DNA from 3 places in the Gordonibacter urolithinfaciens genome. Region 3 is predicted to be linked to each of the others. Evidence: predicted binding sites of a transcription regulator. Region 3 holds the regulator's gene; each other region holds the start of a gene.

Region 1 (3,187 bases), 1.7 Mb from region 3:
TGGCGCGCAGCTGGCTGTTGTGCTGCAGCGTCTCGCGGCTGATGTTCAGCTGCAGGTCCTGGCTGTCCACCACGCCGTGCACGAAGTTGTAGTAGTCGGGCAGCAGCTCCTCGCACTTCTCCATGATAAGCACGTTGGAGCTGTAGAGCGCGAGGCCCTTCTGGTAGTCGCGGCTGTACAGGTCGAACGGCGCGCGGCTCGGCACGAACAGCAGCGCGTCGTAGGACAGCGCGCCCTCCGCGTGCACGGAGATGGTGCGGGCCGGGTCGGCGAAGTCGTGGAAGTCGGCCTTGTAGAACTCGTTGTACTCCTCCTGGTCGACCTCGGACTTGCGGCGCTTCCAGATGGGGATCATGGAGTTCACCGTGTCGAGCTCCTGGTAGTTCTCGAACTGCGGCACGTAGTCGTCGCCGGCATCTTCGGGCTTGGGCAGCTCGCGCGACTTCGTCACCTCCATGCGGATGGGGTAGCGCACGTAGTTGCTGTAGCGCTTGACCAGGTCTTTTAGGCCGTACTCGGACAGGTAGCCGTCGTAGGAGTCCTCGTCGGTGTTGTCCTTGAGCGTGATGATGACGTCGGTGCCGTGCTCGGCGCGCTCGGCCGGCTCGATGGTGTAGCCCTCCACGCCGTCGCTCTCCCAGGCCCAGGCCTCGTCGCTGCCGTAGGCCTTCGACACCACGCGCACGCTCTTGCCCACCATGAACGAGGAGTAGAAGCCCACGCCGAACTGGCCGATGATGTCCACGTCGTCGCCCTGCACCTCGTCGTTCTCCATCTTGAACGCCATGGAGTCCGAGTGCGCGATGGTGCCCAGGTTGCGGTCGAGCTCGTCCTTCGTCATGCCGATGCCGCTGTCGCTCACGGTGACGGTGCGGGCGTCCTTGTCGAAGCTCACCTGGATGGCAAGCTCGTCCTTGGAGAGCTCGATGGACTTGTCGGTGAGGCTCTTGAAGTAGAGCTTGTCCACCGCGTCCGACGCGTTCGAGACGAGCTCGCGCAGGAATATCTCGCGGTTCGTGTAGATGGAGTTGATCATGAGGTCGAGCAGCTTCTTGCTCTCTGTTTTGAACTTGCGCATGGCGGCGTCGCTTCCTTTCGGGTACGTTCCTTCGTCAAGCGGTCGGACTGCCCTGTGTGCTAGCAGTCCAAGCCTTCGAGTGCTAAAACGAGATTTTAGTACGACGCGGGGCGATGTCAAGGAGGGTGGGCGGCAATTCCAAACAACGCCTAAGCGGCAGAGGAATACCGCCGAGAGACTGCTGATCCGCCCTGTGAAGCGCTCCGCAGGGCAAGCGCCCTCATATCCCCCGTTCGCAGACAAGCAGCCACTTGCCGCCGGTGGAGGCGGCATGGGGGCAGCCTATGCAGGAAGGCTCCGAGCAGCGCTCGGCCGAGGGCGGGGCGTCGTGGGCGGCGGCGCGCAGCGCGGCGACGCCGGGGAGCGCGACGACGCCCAACGCCGAGCTGCCGCCCAGCGCCGAGCCCGCGGCGTTGTCCGCAGCCTCCATCGCGCGCAACATCAACCCTGCGAATTGGCGCATGCCCCGTGCCGTGGGATGCGTGCCGTCCAAGGCCTCGTAGTCGCGACCGAGTGCGCGCACATCGGCCACGCGGCAGCCGTGTGCGCGGGCCGCGGCGCGGATGGCGTCGTTGTATGCGTCGAAGGGCACGCCGCGCAGGCGGTAGGCGAACGTGGAGCCGTCGCGGCCGACCACGCGACCGGGGCAGAGCGTGCAGCACCACACCTCGGCCTGCGGGTAGGCCGTGCGCAGGCGCGCGAGCATCGACCCGTACGCAGCTCCGAACCGCTCGACCGCATCGGAGGCGGCCAGACCGGGCTCGCGCTGCTCGCCGAGCGCGTCGACGTCCAGGCAGGCCGGCAGCGCGTTGCCCCGTCCGGCCGCCTGCGCGTCGGCGCCGCCCCAGCCGTAGTCGTTGATGCCCATGAACACGAGGACCGCATCGGGGGCCTGCCCGTCGCGCGCGAGGGCCGCGACGCGCTCCGCGCTGTCGCCGGCCGGGAAGCCCGCGCCCTCCACCATGCTGCCCGAGAACGACCCGTTCGCCAGAAGCTCGCCGCCCAGCGCGTCGACCACCTGCGCCCACCACGTGTCGCGCGCCTCGCGCACGCCCGTGGCAGCGCAGCGCTCGCCCTCGTAGAACACGCGGAAGCCCGTCGGGTTGCATCCCTCGAACGTGCTGATGGAATCGCCCAGAATGGAGAACCGTCGCTTTCCCGCCATCGCCTCGGCCATGATCTCGAACTCCCTCGTCCTCGGGCGCTGAGCGCCCGTCCAACAACCATCACGCATTATAAGGCTCTCGAGCCCGGCGCCCACGGTGCCCAGGCAACCGTTTCCGGACAAACTGCGCTAACCGGGCGCAAGCGCGCAGGAGCGCGCTATGGTGGAGCTGCACCGCCGCGCGATCGCCGAGGCAGCTGCGACCGACGCAACTGCCGCCGCCGCAACCGCGCCTCCAACCGCAGCCATCGAAGGAGTTTCCATGGGCCAACCGGAATCTCGCAACCTGCACCTGACCGTAGGGAGCCTGCCCGTAGACGAGACGGTCCGCCGCCTCACAGACGAGCTGGCGGCGCGGTCCATCCCCGTGTTCGCCACGTTCGACCACGCGCAGAACGCCGAAGGAGCGGGCCTCGACCTGCGACCCACCACGGTCGTGGTGTTCGGCTCGCCCCAAGTTGGCACCGCGCTCATGCAAGCCGACCAGCGCATAGCGATCGAGCTTCCCCTGCGCATCTCCATCTGGGAAGACGAGGCGGGCCGCACGCAGATCGCGTTCCCCCAGATGAAGGAGCTTGCCGCCCGCTATGGCCTGGGCGACCTGCCCGTCATCGCGAAGATGCAGCAGCTCCTGGAAACCTTGGCCGGCCAAGCCGCGAGCAACCGATAGGCCCGGTTGCGCCGACCGTGCCCACCGAGATTGCGGCGACGATGCTGCCTTGAGCCCGACGCGCACGCCAATCTGCACGCTTTTCACCGATTATTGCATCTTCGACACTGGCAATTCGCTCTTCGCATCCCGCCCGTGAAGACTTGCGAACATTTCCCCATGTCGCTGTTGCTCTGCTTCCGAAAAAAGAGCGCTCCGAAAGGCCCCGATGCAATAATCCGGTGATTACTGTGCAAAAACCGTCGTCTCGACCTACGCCATCCCCAGCCACACG
Region 2 (3,187 bases), 1.3 Mb from region 3:
TCCGGGAGCAGGCGCCGATGTTTCACGTGAAACATTCGTTCGCGTTGCTCGCCGGAGCGCGGGACGACGGGTCGCGGTTGCGGCTAGAAGTCGAACACGTCGCCCACGTTCGCGGCTAGGCAGAGGTCGGCCTGGCGGTCGCGCGGGGTGGGGGTGCGGTTCACGATGACCAGGTGGTCGCCTTGGAAGAAGTCGATGAGGCCCGCGGCTGGGTACACGGCGAGCGACGTGCCTGCCACCACCAGGAGGTCGGCACGGGCGATGGCGTCGACGGATGCCTGGAGCGTGCGCTCGTCGAGCGCTTCCTCGTACAGCACGACGTCGGGCTTCACGATGCCGCCGCACGCGGGGCAGCGCGGCACGCCGTCGGCGGCCTCGTCGCGCAGGCGCAGCAGCTCGTCCACCGGGTATGCCGCACCGCAATCCATGCAGAAGTTCCGCAGCACGCTGCCGTGCAGCTCCAGCACGCGCTTGCTGCCGGCCTTCTGGTGCAGGCCGTCGATGTTCTGCGTGACCACGGCGGACAAGGTGCCCGCCTGCTCCAGCTCCGCCAGCTTCCGGTGCGCGCGGTTCGGCTGGGCGTCCAGCGCGAGCATGCGGTCGCTGTAGAAGGCGAAGAACTCCGCCGGATGCGCGTCGAAGAAGCTGCGCGAGATCATCTGCTCGGGCGGATGGGGGTACTTCTGCGCGTACAGCCCGTCAGGGCTGCGGAAGTCGGGGATGCCGCTCTCGGTGGACACGCCCGCCCCGCCGAAGAACACCATGCGTCCCGGCTTCGTCTCGTCCACCCAGCGCCGGAACGCCTCGATCCCGCGCCGCGTCTCGTCGTCCATGGTTCCTCCTCGATAGTGCTGCGAATGGCTTGCGTCCCATCATAGCAGGAAGGCGACCTTGCGGTCGCCTTCCGTTGCGCACTGGCCGTGTACCTCGCAGAACTAGCCCTCGATGGCGATGGTCTTCTTCTCCTCGAGCTTCGGCTGCTCCTGCTTCTTCGGCACGGCGATCTTCAGCACGCCGTCCTCGAACTTCGCCTTGATGTCGTCTTCCTCCACGTCGTCGCCCACGTAGAACGTGCGGCTGCACTTGCCGCTGAAGCGCTCCTTGCGCACGTAGGTGCCTTCCTCGTCCTTGTCCTCGGACTCGCTCTGCGTCTGCGCGTTGATGGTAAGGTAGCCATCCTTGAGTTCGGCCTGCACGTCATCCTTCTTGAAGCCCGGCAGGTCGATGGTCAGCTCGTAGCCGCCGTCCGTCTCCTTGATGTCGGTGCGCATGAGCGTGGGCGACATCTTCTGCATCGCCTGCATCGGGGCCGAGGCCGCGTTGAAGAACGCGTCGAACGGGTCGGTCATCAGCTCGCTCAGCAGGTTGCGGTTCCTCCGCATGGGTACCATCATGGCCATACTAATCACTCTCCTACGTGTCGTGCGAGGCTCGGGCTCCCTTCGGCGGCGCATCCGGCTTGTCGGTCGGATGTCGGGTCGAATGAGAAAACCTAAGCCTCTATCTGTGCGGTTTTCTCTGTACGAGACTGTTATAAAACGTTGCATTAGCACTGTCAAGCAACGAGTGCTAAAAGTTACGGTTTCGTCAACTTCCGAGTGCGAAAGCGGAGATGCCCGCAACCCTCGCCCCAGAGTATCCCCCGCCGCGCCTGCCTTCCCGCACGTCTATCTGGGGCCGCCAAAGCGAATACCCCTCGCCACATCCCTGTCATGCAGATGCTCCCTTGGGATGAAGGAGAAGGATAGGAGGCGGGGTTGCCGGTCGCGCTCGAGCAACGACTGGCTCTCCTTGGACGGTTCGGGCTTCAGCGGGAATTCGGCTGCCGAAGATGGATGTGAAATATGGGTATAGACGTGCCCAAGGCTTCGATATAAGTGGCACGCGCTTTGGTTTTTTTGCTATCATGCAAGACGAGCCGCAGGGAGCTGCTAACTCCCCACGGCTCTCGAATCGCTTCGGCGGTTTGGCTTTGGTTAGCGCTCCTTGTCCTTACGGACGGGGAGCCTTTCTATTATAGCCGCAGTTAGATGCACTGCGCTGGCGATCAGCTCAAGGATTGCCGTAAGCAAAACCAAATCGGTCATGGTTGCCACCCCCTTCCCGTTTCGCCCTGCAAGAGGGGATAAGGTTGGAGAGGGATGTGGCACCGCGCCGCCTCTGCGCTCCGTTCCCCCATCCTACCGCCGCAACCTTGCCGGGCGACCGTAATATCGCCGTCGGGGAATCGCCCTGATCTTGTCCAATCCTTGTGTATCCGCCGTTCCGATCTTGCCGGTATCTTGCATATCCGCCATGCACACCTTGCCGTTATCTTGCACGCCTCTGGCGCAGTTGCCGCATGGTGCGTCGACACCCCTGCGGCCGTAGGCGAAACGAGGCCCCTCCGCCGCTGTGGCGGGCGGCTTCGGCCGTGCACCCCCCCCGACAACGGGAGGCTTTGGCTGCGCTCTCTCCTCGGCAACGGGCGGCTTCTTCTTCGGAGGGTGGTTTCCCCTCCGTGCCATTCCCTTTCCAATTAAACCTCTCACCAGCAAAAACGTAAAAATGCCCCCACGGGGGTAATGGTCGGTTGCTCCGCTGGCCTGCATCATGCGGCCGAAGGGTTTCATCGATCGAACCAGAGAAGGAGAAGGAGGAGGACATGGTCGACAAGGATAGCGCAGACGGCGCGATCGGGGCTCCGAGTGCCCCGGCTGCTCCCGGTGCCGACAGCGGCCCGGGCGCCTCGAGTGCCCCTGGCACCCCGGCTGCCGGTGCCTCGCAGGATGCCAACCCGGCTGCCCCCGCGCCGAAACGCGCGCGGCGCGGCGTCATCGTGGCGGGCGTCATCGTGGCGGTGGTGCTGGTAGCCGGCATTGGGGCGTGGGTGTGGCACGAGCAGCCCAGCTTCTGCAACGCCATCTGCCACAGCCCCATGGACAAGTACGTGGAGACGTACAGCGAGGGCGACCCGGGCAAGCTGGTCACGCAGCACGCGGCGGCCGGCGACACATGCCTGAGCTGCCACGAGGCCGAGTTCGCCACGCAGGTGTCCGAGGCCATGGCATGGGCGAGCGACAGCTATCCGATGGACGAGGCCACGGGCATGCTGGCCACGGGCAAGGAGTTCGCCTCCGAGGAGTTCTGCGCGCGCAGCGGCTGCCACAGCATGGACGAGGTGGTTGCAGGCACTTGGGGCTTCGAG
Region 3 (3,187 bases):
ACGTTCGCCCGCGCGTGCAGGTGATCGCCGTCGCGCTCGAAGAACTCGTGCGGCTGGATGCGCACCGTGACGATGAGGTCGCCGGGCGCCGCGCCCTGCATGCCCGCCTCGCCGAACCCGGACAGGCGCAGCTGCTGCGAGTCGCGGATGCCCACCGGCACCTCCACGGTCACGCGCTGGCGGTCGGGCACGCGGCCCTGGCCCTCGCATTCCGGACACGGGTTCTCCACCGAGCGGCCCGTGCCGTTGCAGGTCTTGCACGTGGTGGCCGTCTGCATGTCGCCCAAAAACGTATGCTGCACCGAGACCACGCGGCCCTGGCCGCCGCAGTCCGGACAGGTGATCTCGCGCCCGTCGGGGCCGAGGCCCGTGCCGTCGCAGTCAGGGCACGGCGCCAGGCGGTCGTAGACGATCTCCTTCTTGGCGCCTGCGGCCACCTCCTCCAGCGTGACGCGCAGGCCCACGCCCATGTCGCGGCCCTCGCGTCGCTGCTGCTGGCGCCCGCCCGCGGCCCCGCCGAAGAACGAGCTGAAGATGTCGCCCATGCCGAAGCCGCCGCCGAACAGGTCCTCGAAGTCCACGTAGCCGCCGCCCCCGTAGGGGCTGCCGCCGCCGGCCGCGCCCGGTATGGTGCCGAAGCGGTCGTACTGGGCGCGCTTGCCGGGGTCGCTCAGCACGTCGTACGCCTCGTTCAGCTCCTTGAACTGGTCCTCGGCGTCGGGCGCCTTGTTCACGTCGGGGTGAAGCTCGCGCGCGCGGCGTCGGAACGCCTTCTTGATCTCGTCCTCCGTGGCGTTCTTGGAAACGCCCAGAACCTCGTACAGATCCTTGGCCATTGCTCTTGCAGTACCTTCCTCGTTTGACGGCGCCCCCTCGTGCGGGCGCCGTGCAAGCCCTATACGTCCTGAAGCGCCGCGCTCGCGATGCGCACCGCCCGCAATACCTTAGAATAGTCCATGCGCGTGGGCCCGATGACGGCCACGACGCCGGCCGACTCCCCGCGCCCGTAGCGGCTGGCCACCACGGACACGCCCGCCAGCTCCGCCGCATCGTTCTCGCGCCCGATGCGCACGCTGGGCGTGCCGTCGCCCTGCCGCACGGCGTCGTCCAGGATATGCAGCATGACCGTGTCGTCCTCGAGCACCTGCATGACGGGCAGCAGTGCCTGCGACTGGCTGAACTCGGGCTTCGTCAGAAGCGAGCTCACGCCAAGCCGGTGGGCGCGCGACAGCTCGCTCTCCTGCAAACACGACAGCACCTCGTCGAGCGCCATGCGCACGAGCGGGTCGCGGAACGCCTCGGCCATGCCCTGGCCCAGGCCGTCCTCGATCTGCTGGAGCGACTTGCCCGTGAACACGTCGCCCAGAAACGCCTGCACGCGCGCCAGGTCGTCCGAGCACACCTCCTCGGCGAACTCCATCTGGCGGTTGAACACCTGGCCGTCCTCGGTGACGAGCACCACGAGCGCGCGGTACGCGTTGAGCGAGATGAGCGAGAGCTGCTTGATGTGCAGGTTCAGCACCGACGGCGCCAGCACGATGGAGAGGCAGTCGGTGAGACGCGTGAGGGCCGACGACGTCTGCTCCAAGAGCGCGTCGAGCTCGCTCGCGCTGCGGCGCAGCTCGTCCACGACGGGGCGGTAGCGCTCGTCCTCGCCCGTGAAGTCGGCGGCCAGCAGGTTGTCCACGAACGCGCGGTAGCCATGGTCGGTGGGGATGCGCCCGGCCGAGGTGTGGGGCTGTGTGATGTAGCCGCCGTCCTCGAGCACCGAAAGCTCGTTGCGCACGGTGGCCGGGCTCACGCCCAGCTGGTAGCGCTCCGTGAGCGTGCGCGAGCCCACCGGCAGGGCGCGCGCGACGTATTCCTCGATGAGCGCGGCCAGCACCCGCTGCCTGCGATCGGATAGCACGCCTTCCACCTTCCTCTCTCTCGCCCGTCGGCATTCCCCGAACCCGAACCATAGTAACGCATCATATTAGCAGCCGAAAGCCGAGAGTGCTAACAACAGCGGGAAATTATGGAGAAACTTGACGGTTACTGCATAGGAGGAGCGCGTGCACGGATTCCCTATGCCAAGTCGAACAGCCTCCCGTAGAGCTCGTTGCCGCAGAGCCAGCCGCGGTCGGTGGGGCGCCAGCGCCCGCCCGCATGCTCCACGAGGCCCTCCCCTTCCAGTTCCGCGAGCACGGCGGGGGCGCCGGGCAGCAGGACGGCGGCGGCCTCCACCTGCCCGTCGGACACGCCGCAGGTCATGCGCATGCCCAGCATGAGGTCCTCGGCGGCCATGCCGCGCGCGTCCAGGTCGTCGGTCACCTGCCCGTCCTGCACGCGCATGCGGCGCTCCGCGTTCTGGGTCATCGTGGCCGCCGAGCGGCCGAGCCCCAGGTACGGCACGCCCGTCCAGTACGCGATGTTGTGGCGGCACGCGAAGCCGGGGCGGGCGTAGCTTGCCACCTCGTAGCGCTCGTAGCCGGCCTCGACCAGCACGCGCGCGGCGATCTCCATGTGCGCGGCCTCCACGTCGTCGTCGGGCTCTTCCAGCTCGCCGGCGAGCACGGCGGCATCGAAGGGGGTGTGCGCCTCGATGGTCAGCGGGTACACGCTCACATGCGCCGCACCGAGCGCCGCCGCCTCGCGCACGCTCGCCTCGAAGCTCCCGGCGCTCTGGCCGGGGATGCCGCACATGAGGTCCACGCTCACGTTCTCGAAGCGCGTATGCGCCGCCTCGATGGCGCGGCGCGCGTCGTCGGCCGAATGGGCGCGCCCGAGCACGGCCAGCACCTCGTCGTCGAAGCTCTGCACACCTATGGACAGGCGGTTCACCCCGAGCGCCCACACGTCGCGCACCATGCGCTCCGTCAGGCTCTCGGGGTTCGCCTCCATCGTGCACTCCACCTCGGGCGTGAGGTGCATCGACAGCGACAGCGTGTACAGCAGCATGGACAGCCGCGCCAGGCCGATGTGGCTCGGCGTCCCGCCGCCCACGTACACCGTCTCGAGCGCCCCGAGCTCGCCCTCCTTCGCCTTGCGGCGTAGCTGCAGGCAGAGGTCCTCCACGTACGCGTCGATCTCCGGCGCGTCACCCGGCACCGCAGACGTGGCGAAGTCGCAGTACCCGCACCGCCTCACGCAGAACGGCAGATGGAGGTACAGGGCGCGATAAGGGTCGTGCGGCATGGTCTAGCCC

Evidence for each region. Region 3 encodes HrcA, which represses chaperone genes, less so after heat shock. Its sites were predicted from a motif close to TNTTAGCANNCNNNNNNNNNGNNTGCTAANA; they were not measured.
Region 1: the regulator HrcA is predicted to act here: its motif matches at 1,136-1,166, upstream of htpG (molecular chaperone HtpG).
Region 2: the regulator HrcA is predicted to act here: its motif matches at 1,545-1,575, upstream of BN3560_RS05960 (Hsp20/alpha crystallin family protein).

The regions. Positions count from the first base shown of each region.
Region 1 covers NZ_LT900217.1:1,827,134-1,830,320, reverse strand. The annotation lists gene htpG (molecular chaperone HtpG) at 1-1,078, opposite strand, end outside; gene BN3560_RS07850 (SGNH/GDSL hydrolase family protein) at 1,299-2,255, opposite strand; gene BN3560_RS07845 (DUF302 domain-containing protein) at 2,506-2,913, shown strand; gene BN3560_RS07840 (sodium-dependent transporter) at 3,166-3,187, opposite strand, start outside.
Region 2 covers NZ_LT900217.1:1,370,065-1,373,251, reverse strand. The annotation lists gene BN3560_RS05965 (NAD-dependent protein deacylase) at 84-833, opposite strand; gene BN3560_RS05960 (Hsp20/alpha crystallin family protein) at 936-1,400, opposite strand; gene BN3560_RS05955 (cytochrome c3 family protein) at 2,645-3,187, shown strand, end outside.
Region 3 covers NZ_LT900217.1:82,989-86,175, forward strand. The annotation lists gene dnaJ (molecular chaperone DnaJ) at 1-836, opposite strand, end outside; gene hrcA (heat-inducible transcriptional repressor HrcA) at 896-1,909, opposite strand; gene hemW (radical SAM family heme chaperone HemW) at 2,068-3,177, opposite strand; gene dusB (tRNA dihydrouridine synthase DusB) at 3,181-3,187, opposite strand, start outside.